Regions from separate parts of the Clostridium sp. 1001283B150225_161107_B6 genome, predicted to be linked through region 1. Evidence: riboswitches for the same ligand, from Rfam matches in the RefSeq annotation. Region 1 holds a riboswitch; the other holds the start of a gene.

Region 1 (5,729 bases):
CCATGACCGCATTCAGATTAGCGCCGTCATAGTAACACAGTCCGCCTGCATCATGTACTATTTTAGTGATTTCCAGTATGTTCTTGTCAAATAATCCAACGGTATTGGGATTGGTCAGCATCAGACCGGCTGTGTCGTCTCCTACCGCTGCCTTTAACTGCTCCAAATCCACACAGCCGTCCTCCCTGGACGGAATGCTCACCACGTCATAGCCGCACATGGCAGCGCTGGCAGGATTGGTTCCATGGGCAGAGTCAGGCACAATAATCTTGGTGCGTTTGGTGTCATTGTGATGAACGTGGTATGCCTTGATTAAGAGCAGTCCTGTAAACTCACCGTGAGCGCCTGCCGCTGGCTGGAATGTCATTGCATCCATGCCTGTGATTTCGCAGAGATATTTCTCCGCCAGATATAATACTTCCATGGAGCCCTGCACCGTAGCCTCCGGCTGCAGCGGATGGACTCCCTTAAATCCCTTCAAGGCAGCTGCTTCCTCATTGACTTTGGGGTTGTACTTCATGGTACAGGAGCCCAGAGGATAGAAACCGTCGTTGACACCGTGGGAACGCTTTGCCAGCTCCGTATAATGGCGGCTGATTTCATTTTCCGACATATGCGGAAGGCGCGGCTGTCTCTCACGGGTATGTGCTTTTTCAAACGACACCTGGGGCACGTCGCAGGGGCTGATTAAATCCAGCCTTCTCCCGGCTGACCCTTTTTCAAATACAAGTTTCATGAACCGCACACCTCCTTTTGTCCGCATTCCCTGTGAAGCGCCTCCCGTACAGCTGAGGCAAGCTCATCCATCTCTTCCCTGGTGTTCATCTCCGTTGCGCACCAGAGGATTTCCCTGTCGGACAACGGCAGTCCGCCCAGTATTCCCTTGCTTTCCAAAGCCCTTAATATATGGGCGCTGTCCGTACACTTGCCCTCCGGGCTTACGGTTACAAATTCGTGGAAGAATTCACATTCATGCTTTGGCTCAAGTCCTGCTTCCTTTAACACGTCCCTGAGATAGTGGGCCTTGGACATGCACTGGTCCGCTGCCTTAGCCATGCCCTCTGCACCCATGGCCGTCATGTATACAGATGCAGTCAGGGCACACCATGCCTGGTTGGAGCACACATTGGAGCTGGCCTTTTCACGGCGTATGTGCTGTTCCCGTGCCTGGAGGGTAAGGACAAATGCCCTGCGTCCCTGGTTATCAGCTGTCTCTCCCACAATACGGCCCGGAAGCTTCCTGGTCATGGCTGCCGTGGCTGTCATGAATCCCAGATAAGGTCCTCCGAATGCCAGAGGCATACCAAGGGGCTGGCCGTCGCCAACTGCAATATCCGCCCCGTATTCAGCCGGCGTCTTCATAACAGCTAACGCCATCGGGTTGCAGCCCATGATGTACTTGGCTCCTGCCCCATGGACAATGCGGCCCAGGGCATCCCCGTCTTCGATATTGCCGTAATAGTTGGGCTGCTGTACATAGAAGCATGCTGCCTGCGGGTCCGCCTTCAGAAGCTCCTCCAGGGCTGCCGCATCCGTTACCCCGTCTTTTTCCGGAACCATGACAACCTTTGTATTGCTGCCAAAGCAGTATGTCTTCATGACCTCGATAACGCCCGGGTTTGCAGCCGCGGAAATATAGGCTGTTGTTTTCTTTCTCTCCTTACACATGGCAATGGCTTCCGCCGCGGCTGTGGCGCCGTCATATATGGATGCGTTGGAGGCATCCATGCCTGTAAGCTCACAGAGCATGGTCTGATACTCAAATATGGACTGGAGGATGCCCTGGCTGATTTCCGCCTGATAAGGCGTATAGGCTGTGACAAACTCCTCTTTTGACGTTACACTTGAAACAATGGCAGGTATGTAATGGTTATAAGCTCCTGCACCTCTGAAAATATGGCGGAACACAACATTCTTACCGGCTATGTCCTCCATCCTGCTCTTAACTGCCTGCTCGCTGAGTCCTGAAGGGATATTGACCCCTTCCTTCAGCATTACCTCATCCGGTATATGGGAGAACATCTCCTCAAAGCTGGCAAACCCAATTTCACGAAGCATATCCTGCTGCTCCTGCTTCGTACCTGGTACATAACTTCCCATATAATCTCACCTCACCTCTCATGGGATGGAATACCTTCCCCGTCTTAATTTAATAAATCTCTGTTCCGGGCTAATCCGTATTCCAATTAATCCAGGGTCTTCACATACTCCTCATACTCTGCCGCGCTCATCAGCTGCGCTGTGCCGGTTACATTCTCCACCTTCATGAACCACGCCTCATAAGGCGCCTCATTGATGGATTCCGGAGCGTCCAGCAGACCCTCGTTGACCTCTGCCACCGTGCCGCTGACCGGTGAATACACATCCGAAACAGCCTTTACGGACTCCACATCTGCAAACGACTCTCCCTCTGTCACCTCGTCTCCTGCCTCGGGCAGGTTTACGAATACCAAATCCCCGAGAGCGTCCTGTGCATAATCTGACAGTCCCACTAAAACAGTGCCGTCCTCCAGGGTCTTTACCCACTCATGTGACTTCGCATACTTTAAATCTTCTGGAAAATTCATTCTTAATACCTCCTTGAACATGCTGTTCTTTATTATATTTATAAATCATACTTTTTATATCTGCTGTACCGTTACCGTTTATAAAATGGCAGCTTCACCACCTCTGCAGCCACGCGTCGTCCCCTTACATCCACTTCCAGTGCGGTTCCCGGCTCCTTGAATCCTATGTCAACCAGGGCCATGGCTGCCGGATATCCCAGGAACGGGCAGTGTGTGCCGGAGGTGGTCATACCCACCTGCTGTTCCCCTATGTAAACAGGCTGGTGCTCCCGGATGATGCCCCGTCCGGTTACCTTTAATCCCACACGTTTTCTGGTCAGAGGTCCCTTGTCCTGGATGGCCTGTTTTCCGATGAAATCATCCTTATCCATCTTCACAAAAATTCCCAGCCCTGCTTCCTTGGGAGAAATGGTATCATCCATCTCATGACCGTATAAAGGCATGCCGGCTTCCAGTCTCAGGGTATCCCTGGCGCCTAAACCGCATGGAATCAGTCCCTCGTCCTTTCCTGCCTCCAAGAGCAGTTCCCACATCTTAGGAGCATCCTCCGGTGCCAGATAAATCTCCACTCCATCCTCCCCCGTGTAACCGGTCTTGGATATAATGCATTTCATGCCGCCCACCATGCGGTCAAAAAGGCAGGTATAATATTTCTCAGGAATGTCCTCCTCCCTAGCCACCTTCTTAAGCACATCCATTGCCTTTGGTCCCTGCAGGGCCAGCTGCGCCACCTGGGAGGAAATGTCATCAAATACAACATCCCCCGACTGATGGGCCTTCATCCATGCATAGTCCTTATCCTTGTTGGATGCATTGACCACGATAAAATAGCAGTCATCCCTGACCTTATAGACAATCAGGTCATCCACCACGCCGCCCTGTTCATTGCACATGGGGCTGTACCTGGCCTGGCCCTCTGCCATGACCGTATAGTCATTGGTGAGAAGCATGTTCAGATTCTTAAGCGCGTCCGGTCCCTTGCAAATCACTTCCCCCATGTGCGACACGTCGAAAAGACCGCACTTGGTGCGTACTGCCATATGCTCCTCGATGACACCCTTATCGTACTGTACCGGCAGAAGATACCCTGCAAAAGGTACAATCTTGCCCTTATACTTTACGTGTGTGTCGTAGAGAGGTGTTTTTAACAAAACCTCCCCTGTTGCTTCTGTGCCCATAATCACTACCTCCTTCATGAAATTGTCTGGTCCTTAACAATATAAGATTATGAAAGCGCACGAACAAAAGATGTTCATGCGCTCTGTCCTTGGACCTGAAAGATTTGGCTTCTTCGGTGCTATGCTCTCCAGAGTATCGTCCGGTATCCGGTCCTTTTGCCTGAGAGTTTTCCGCTTCCCCTTCGGCGCTGCCCCCTGGGTGTCTGAATATACGTGGATATGCAGTTTCCCGCATCTCCTCTATCTTCCGCCCATGGCTGTCAGTCTCTCCCGAATCCATCTTCCGATGATATAAAATTGTCCGCAAACGCAATTCCCACCGGCTTGCCTTGTGCTAATCCCATACTAACACAGCCGGGATTTTCAGTCAATAGCTAAAAGGTGTTTAAATTTTAACACATTAATCGCATTTTTCGCCTTATTTTCCAAACTTATTTTCACGAATATTTTACGGTTTATTTAGAAAAAATACTGGTAATCTCCTATGAAGTAGTATATAATGAGCAAAGGTGATGAGGCGAAGGGGTTCCTTTGGCCTCATTCTTGTATGAGTACGGTTTTAACTGAGCAAAATCTCAAATGAAAGAAGGTGACAAGATGCATAAGTTTATGCGGACAGTAGGATTCAGTATGTACCAGAAAAAACAGGATATGGCGAAGCTTTTAAAACGCCTGGTAAAGGAAGCGGAGATGACCGGCCACCTGGCAGAACAGGAGGGCAGCCGCCTCTGTGAGCTGCGCGCAGAAGTGGCTCCCGGTATGGGAGTTGCCATGATAGGGGAGATGAGTCCCAAGGGTACGTTCAGCCGTGAATATTATTTTCCCTATGTCAAAAACCAGGATGTAAGTTCAGAGGCAGAATGTTCCATCCAGCGTCACACGGAGCGTGAAACTTATGCAGGCCTTCTTGATGAATACAGGGTGGGCATATCCCTGATTTTCTACATGGAGAATTCCATGGAGTACAGGATGCGCCGCAAAGCCCGTCAGCCTGTCCAGCCAAAGGGTGCTGCCCTTACGGGCCTGGCTGTTCAGGGAAAGGTGCTGCTGCCTGTGAATAAAACGGAAAAACAGGCCGAGGATTCCCGGCAGGCCGCCCAAAAACGCAGCAGCCTCCTGGAGGCAGCCAAGCACGGCGACGAGGATGCCATTGAGACCCTGACCATCGAGGATATCGACCTCTACTCCATGGTTTCCAGACGGATTGCCCATGAGGATGTATACTCCATCATAGAAACCTGTTTCATGCCCTGCGGCATAGAGTGCGACCAGTACTCCGTCATAGGGGAAATCACACAAATCAATACGATTGCCAACCGGATTACCAAGGAAGAGATATATGACCTGAAGCTGGACTGCAACGACATGGTTTTCCATGTGGCCGTCAACAAACAGGACCTGCTGGGCGAACCCAGGATTGGGCGGCGCTTTAAGGGGCAGGTGTGGATGCAGGGCACGGTGCTGTTTTAAGCGCGGGACGGAATATGGATTGGATATTCCCGGATATTGGTTCAAGGCGTCCCAGGGTGAATTGAGGATGTTTATTTAAAAATAGGACTTGATTTTTTTTAACACATAGGTTATCATATAAGGCGGACCGCATGAGTATCATACGGCCCGCCTTATATTTGTGTTTCTGTAGCTCAGCAGGATAGAGCGTCCGCCTCCTAAGGTTGTGCTCTACCAGCTGCCTTACGGGGAAAAGTGATCGTTGCCAGTCTCAATTTAATATAAGTCTCTGTAGCTCAGCAGGATAGAGCGTTCGCCTCCTAAGCGAAAGGCCGTGGGTTCGAATCCCGCCAGGGACGCCAGCAAACACGCCGAAAACCTTTGATTTATCAGGGTTTTCGGCTTTTCTTATTTCTGCGGCTTTTGTGGCTTTTTTGCAAAAAACCTTGGTTTGCTAACATTTGCTAACGAGATTTGGCCTTTTGCTAAGAAAGGCGGTAAGTCAGAGGTTCGATTTTTACCAAAGGAACTTGCA
Region 2 (5,729 bases), on a different contig from region 1:
CTGATGGGCCAGATACGTCTCTGTCTGGCCCGCTCCGTCGTCGATGATGCGGCGCAGCTTTCCGCTGCCGGTCCCCTTAAAATAACCAATAGGCAGTTCTGTCAGATGGTGAAGGGCAACTGTTTTCATGTTCCTGGCCGTCCGGAAGGCAGAAATATGGGTGCACATCAGAGCTCCAAAATAGATCAGCATACTGAGGAGCGAGGATGCCACCGCCATCCATCCCCAGTAAACCAGCATTCCCCCGTCCGGGCCCTCGGGCCAGTTAAGCACCGCCAGCTTTATCACCTTCCACATACACAGATAGGGCACCAGGCTTATGACTGCGCTGATTCCTGACAGGACGCAGCCTGCTCCCGTCAGGTATTTGTGCTTTCCCGCAAAGGTCTTGAGCGTCACCTTACCTGTATCAGGAAGCTGTGTCATAATATGCTTTCGTTTACCATCCACTTTTTCATCCTCCTTTTATTAGTTTCAACTAACCATTTGTTATAAAATTAAGGCTGTCAGGCTTCCGCCTTAAGCCTCTCTACCGCCTTAAGCCTCTCTCCTGCCTGCAGCCTCTCTCCCGCCCGCAGCCTGCACCATTTCTGTCATACTCACACATCCAGGCCCATGATGCGCACCCATCCTGCATGTTGGAAACGGCTTAAGATGAGGGAGCAGGAGACCGCCTGTTCCCTTGGCAGGTCATGGGACACAAATTCATGAAGCTGCTGGAAAAAGGACCTGCATAAAATATGAATCAGCGTACTGCTCATCCCCGCTGCCGTATGCCCCAAAGACTCCATGGCATTGATAAAATCCCAGCAGGATTGCTCCTCCACTGCTGCCAGTCTGTCAAAATAGCGTTCCCTTACCCCCGGCGCACTGCAGCACAGCAGCAGTTTGAATACCTCAAAATGGTCATAGATATAATTCACCATCCATGGAATATACTGCTCTGTAATCTCATTCAGCCGGGCAGGCTGCAATCCGGGCGGCAGGGAAGCAAATTCCTTGTGCACTTTATCATACATGGCCAGCAGTTCCTCTGCCGTGTCCGCTGTCAGGGCGTCAAACAATGCTTTCTTTCCCGGAAAGTAACCGTATATGGCTCCGGTTGTCACCGACGCCTCCTTTGCAATTCTCCTGAGGGATGCCTTTTCATATCCATATGTAAGAAATTCCTTTTTCCCTGCCTCTAATATGGCTGCAGCTGTGCTGTTATCCCGGCCCCCCATGTCAATCACCCTGTCCTTTCCCCATATCCTTATAACACTGTTATATAACATCGTTATTATGTTACAAAAAAAGGCATCCGTCAATGCATATAACTGATACCTTTTCTCATTAAACCATTTTTTGTATTTTTTGAAAAATCTTCTCAAATAAACTGATTAAAATCATGCGATTTGGAGTATGATTAAGTTAGACAAGTCTAATCCAAATGCATCAAATTGTCAAAAACAATTATTAGAAAGGACAAATATCATGGGACGCAGTTATCATTTATCAAAGAAACTGGCAGATAATCAAGCCAGGGAAATCCTTCGGGAAATAAGTGAGCTTCCCGATATCAAGCAGGCCCATTTCAGTACAGGCCTGGACTATCTGGAAATAGAGACAGGCAATCAGGATTACTCCGATGTTATGTCCAGGGCCGTCAACATTTTCCGCCGGGCAGGCGGAGGCTGTGAACTCTCCTTTGCCAGGTTCCTCCATTAAACCCGGGGACCTTTATGCAGAAAAGGTGCTGTTGCAGCAGCACCTCAGACTGCTGCAGACAAAGCGGCTCTGGGATTTGCATCCCGGAGCCTGCTTTCTAACAATTCAGAACAATCCTTTCATATACAGAAAATTGTAAATCTGCTTAAAGATAGACCACTGTCTGGCTGTAAGCCTGGTGGAGCCAGTTGTGCTACAGACTATGGCGGCAGGATGTGTCTCTCCCCATTTCTGCCTACGCCTTCCCCAACAGGGACCTGCCATATGGTACAGGGCCACCACAAAGGAATGAAACTCGTGGCCGCCGGGAACGCCGTGGAAAAGAATATTCCCACCGCTGTAAAATCCCCGGTCCCGGGGCACCTGTCCTCTGTGCCGGCAGCTGTCCTATATCAGTCCTACCAAATCCAGGCTTGGCTTTAAAGTGTCTGCTCCGGGCTGCCACTTTGCAGGGCACACCTGGTCGCCGTGTTCTGCCACAAACTGGGATGCCTGGACACGTCTGAACAACTCGTCCGCATTCCTGCCCACATTGCCTGCAATAACCTCGTAGGCCACAATCTTACCTTCCGGATTCACAATGAAGCTTCCTCTTTCAGCCATTCCGTCCGCCTCTATCATCACGTCAAAATCCCTGGCCAGTCTGCCCGTGGGGTCTGCCAGCATGGGGTAATTGATTTTCCGGATGGTCTTGGATGCATCGTGCCATGCCTTGTGGACAAAATGGCTGTCGCAGGACACGCTGTATATCTCGCAGCCGGCTGTTTTAAAATCCTCATACTTATCAGCCAGGTCCTCCAGCTCAGTGGGGCACACAAAGGTAAAATCCGCCGGATAGAAAAAGAATACGGCCCACTTGCCTAATACGTCTGATTTCTTTACTTCCCTGAACGCTCCGCCTGCATAGGCCTGTACTGTAAAATCGCTGATTTCTTTTCCAATTAATGACATATTGTTTCCTCCTGTTATTTATGATAGTTTTTAGGTGTTCTCCCGCTGTTCTTCTCTGATAATCTTGCTGATAACCCGGCAAACCATTCAGGTTACAGCGGTTTGGTTTATATTGGTATTTAAGTGCCGCTCCTTTATTAGTTTTAACTAACTTAGTTATATTTTACCAAATCACCGGCTGTTTGTCAAGAAACAATATTAATAATAATTATTAATATTGTTTCTTTTGTAACATGAGCAAAAAAACAGCCGGACAAGTTTCCTCATCCGGCTGTTCCCGCCCTTCCTTATTACTCATCAAATGAATTAATGACTGATAATTCCGGCTTCATATCATATTTCTTCTTGAAAGCAATGGCTCCCACAACGCCTGCCAGGGTGCCGCTGATACCGGCCAGCAGCAGTGCCATCAGTACCTTTAACGGCGGATTGAAGGCAAAGGGCGCCAGCAGTCCCGGTATGGGAGAAGCGGTTCCCGGGGCATTGTTGATGATGCCCAGGAATGCGGCGGCTACTCCCGCAAAGCCTCCCCCGAAGAAATTGGAACAGTAAATCGGTATGGGATGCTTTGTAATAATATGCGCCTGTGTCAATGGCTCCATCATAACAGCTGCTACGTTGCTGTTATCCCCGAAGTGGAGCATTTTAAAGATAACGCCGTTGGTAAAGGAACCGCCGAAGCAGGCAATGGCTGCAATGCCCATGGGCAGTCCCGTGAGTCCCAGCATGGCGGTGAGGGCCATGGAACTGAGGGGCGACGTACAAATCATCTTGATGACGCCTCCCAGCAGAAGTCCCATAAGAATGGGGGACTGCTCGGTAGCTGCCGTAATCATGCCGCCGATGTGAGCCAGGGCTGCATTTACAGCCGGATCCACCAGGAAAGCAATGAATCTGGCAATGGGCGCAATCAAGAGGGCTCCCAGCACGGAATCCAGGCCCGGCGGAAGGTGCTTCTCAATAAACGGTGCAAGAAAGCCAATTGCATATCCTGCGATGAATCCCGGAAGAATGCCGTATCCCCCCAATGCAACGCCTCCAACTACCGCAAACACAGGATTCACACCCATGCCAATCGGTACCATGATTGCCGCTGCCACACCGCCCATATTGCCCGATATGGTACCAGTCTCTCCAAGAAATGCCAGGTGAAGCAAATCTCCGGATATGTACCTGTGGACAGCCTCCACCAGGAAAGTTGCAACTGCTGCATTGGCCATTCCCGACATGGCCGCTGAACCTTTGGGTGCCTTCATGCTGAAAAGTGAGAATGCTGCCAGCGTCAATAATAGTAATCCTAACCCCGTAATAATTGTCATAAATCTACGTTCCTCCTGTTTTTTGCTCTCCGCAGATATCCCTTGGCCGCTTCCCACCACAGACCGCCGTTACCGCTGTGATAGCTCTTAAGCTAAGGTATATCCTTGGTAGAGTTTTCGCAATGCAGGTAACGAAGAAGTCCCCAAAATTGCAAAAAAACAGAGACAGACATAAACATAGCGTAGATGTCTGCCTCTGTCCTTTCACCTGAAAGTTTCCCTGACGCGGTTGCTGCTATGCCGCAGGTTGCTTCATCGGTATTCACAATTTAGTGACCTTCTCCAGAGTCCCGTCCGAATTCGATTCTTTTGCCTGAGAGTTTGCGCATCCCCTTCGGCGTTACCTGACGGTAAGCTCTCCCGAATTCATCAACCGGTCTGTCATTAACTTTGTTTATATTTTAACATCAAACATAGAAAAAAGCAATAGAATTATGTTCAGTTCATTTCTTTTTCACAAAAATCCGCATGTGTTTTTATGCACTTGGCACAAAATAGTCCATAAAAAATGACAGAAAATAAACGGATGTCCATTTACTCTCTGCCATTCTTAAATTAATTGTAAAATATAGGAAGGGGGATTTTATTTTTTCTCCGTATACGCCCCGAAAAATCAGTCCAGAAGATTGGTCATGCTCTTTAAGCTGACGGCCAGCGTGGAGGTGTTATGGAGCATGGCTGACGTGGCCGGGGTTATGACGCCTCCCACTCCCAGAAGAATAAGGCCCAGGTTAAAACCGATGACAAACCGGTAGTTCCGGTCAATCCGGTCCATAAGTCCCCGGCTGATGGCCCTCAGTGTCACCAGCTGGAACAGGTTATCCTCGGAGATGGTGATATCTGCTATCTCCCTGGCAATCTCAGCCCCCTCGCTGATGGCAATTCCAGCGTCGGCAGCCGACAGGGCCGGCGAATCATTGATTCCATCGCCAATCATAATAACCCTGCGGCCCTTTCTCTTTTCTTCCTCCACAAACCTGGCCTTGTCCTCAGGAAGGACTTCTGAATCGTATTCATCCACTCCCACACGCCTGGCAATGGCGGCAGCCGTGCGTTCGCTGTCCCCTGTCATCATAACAATCTTGGTTATATCCTGCCTGTGAAGGGCGGCAATGACAGCATCCGCCTCATCCCTCAGCGGGTCCTCAATGCAGATTACAGCTGCCAGGTTTCCTCCGATGGCAAGGTAGAGATGGGAATATTCCGCGGGCAGGCTGTCAAACTCATCCCTTTTATCCTCCGGTATCCTGCATCCCTCATCCTCAAATACAAAGTGATAGCTTCCTATCACCACCCTCTCATCGCCCACATAGGTGGCTATGCCATGGGCCACCATATAATCCACCCTGGAATGCATCTCCTTGTGAACCAGCCCCCGTTTCACCGCCTCATGGACAACCGCGTTGGCCATGGAGTGGGGAAAATGCTCCTCCAGGCAGGCCGCAATCCGCAGCAGCTCATCCTTCTTCATGCCGTTGAATACCACCACATCCGCCACCTGGGGCCTGGCCTTTGTCAGGGTTCCTGTCTTGTCAAAGACAATGGTGTCCGCAGCAGCCACTGCCTCCATGTATTTGCCGCCCTTTACCGTAATATGGTAGCTGCTGGCCTCCCGCATGGCCGAGAGCACGGAAAGGGGCATGGCCAGCTTCAGCGCGCAGGAGAAGTCCACCATCAGAATAGACAGGGCCTTGGTCACATTGCGCGTCAGAAGCCACGTCAGGGCGGTTCCGCCCAGGCTCCAGGGGACTA

Evidence for each region. Region 1 has a riboswitch for glycine ahead of gcvT (glycine cleavage system aminomethyltransferase GcvT). Riboswitches for the same ligand answer to the same signal wherever they lie in the genome.
Region 2: it holds a riboswitch for glycine, as region 1 does, so the genes downstream of both, I2H39_RS16670 (PTS sugar transporter subunit IIC) here and gcvT (glycine cleavage system aminomethyltransferase GcvT) in region 1, are expected to answer to the same signal.

The regions. Positions count from the first base shown of each region.
Region 1 is NZ_JADNMD010000009.1:147,854-153,582, reverse strand. Features, by position in the region: gene gcvPB (aminomethyl-transferring glycine dehydrogenase subunit GcvPB) at 1-736, opposite strand, end outside; gene gcvPA (aminomethyl-transferring glycine dehydrogenase subunit GcvPA) at 733-2,100, opposite strand; gene gcvH (glycine cleavage system protein GcvH) at 2,187-2,567, opposite strand; gene gcvT (glycine cleavage system aminomethyltransferase GcvT) at 2,639-3,745, opposite strand; glycine riboswitch at 3,884-4,028, opposite strand; gene I2H39_RS19625 (DUF3881 family protein) at 4,325-5,215, shown strand; tRNA gene I2H39_RS19620 (tRNA-Arg) at 5,480-5,556, shown strand.
Region 2 is NZ_JADNMD010000007.1:32,808-38,536, reverse strand. Features, by position in the region: gene I2H39_RS16690 (ABC transporter ATP-binding protein) at 1-426, opposite strand, end outside; gene I2H39_RS16685 (helix-turn-helix domain-containing protein) at 600-1,274, opposite strand; gene I2H39_RS16680 (hypothetical protein) at 1,474-1,707, shown strand; gene ahpC (alkyl hydroperoxide reductase subunit C) at 2,095-2,658, opposite strand; gene I2H39_RS16670 (PTS sugar transporter subunit IIC) at 2,949-3,977, opposite strand; glycine riboswitch at 4,269-4,350, opposite strand; gene I2H39_RS16665 (heavy metal translocating P-type ATPase) at 4,591-5,729, opposite strand, start outside.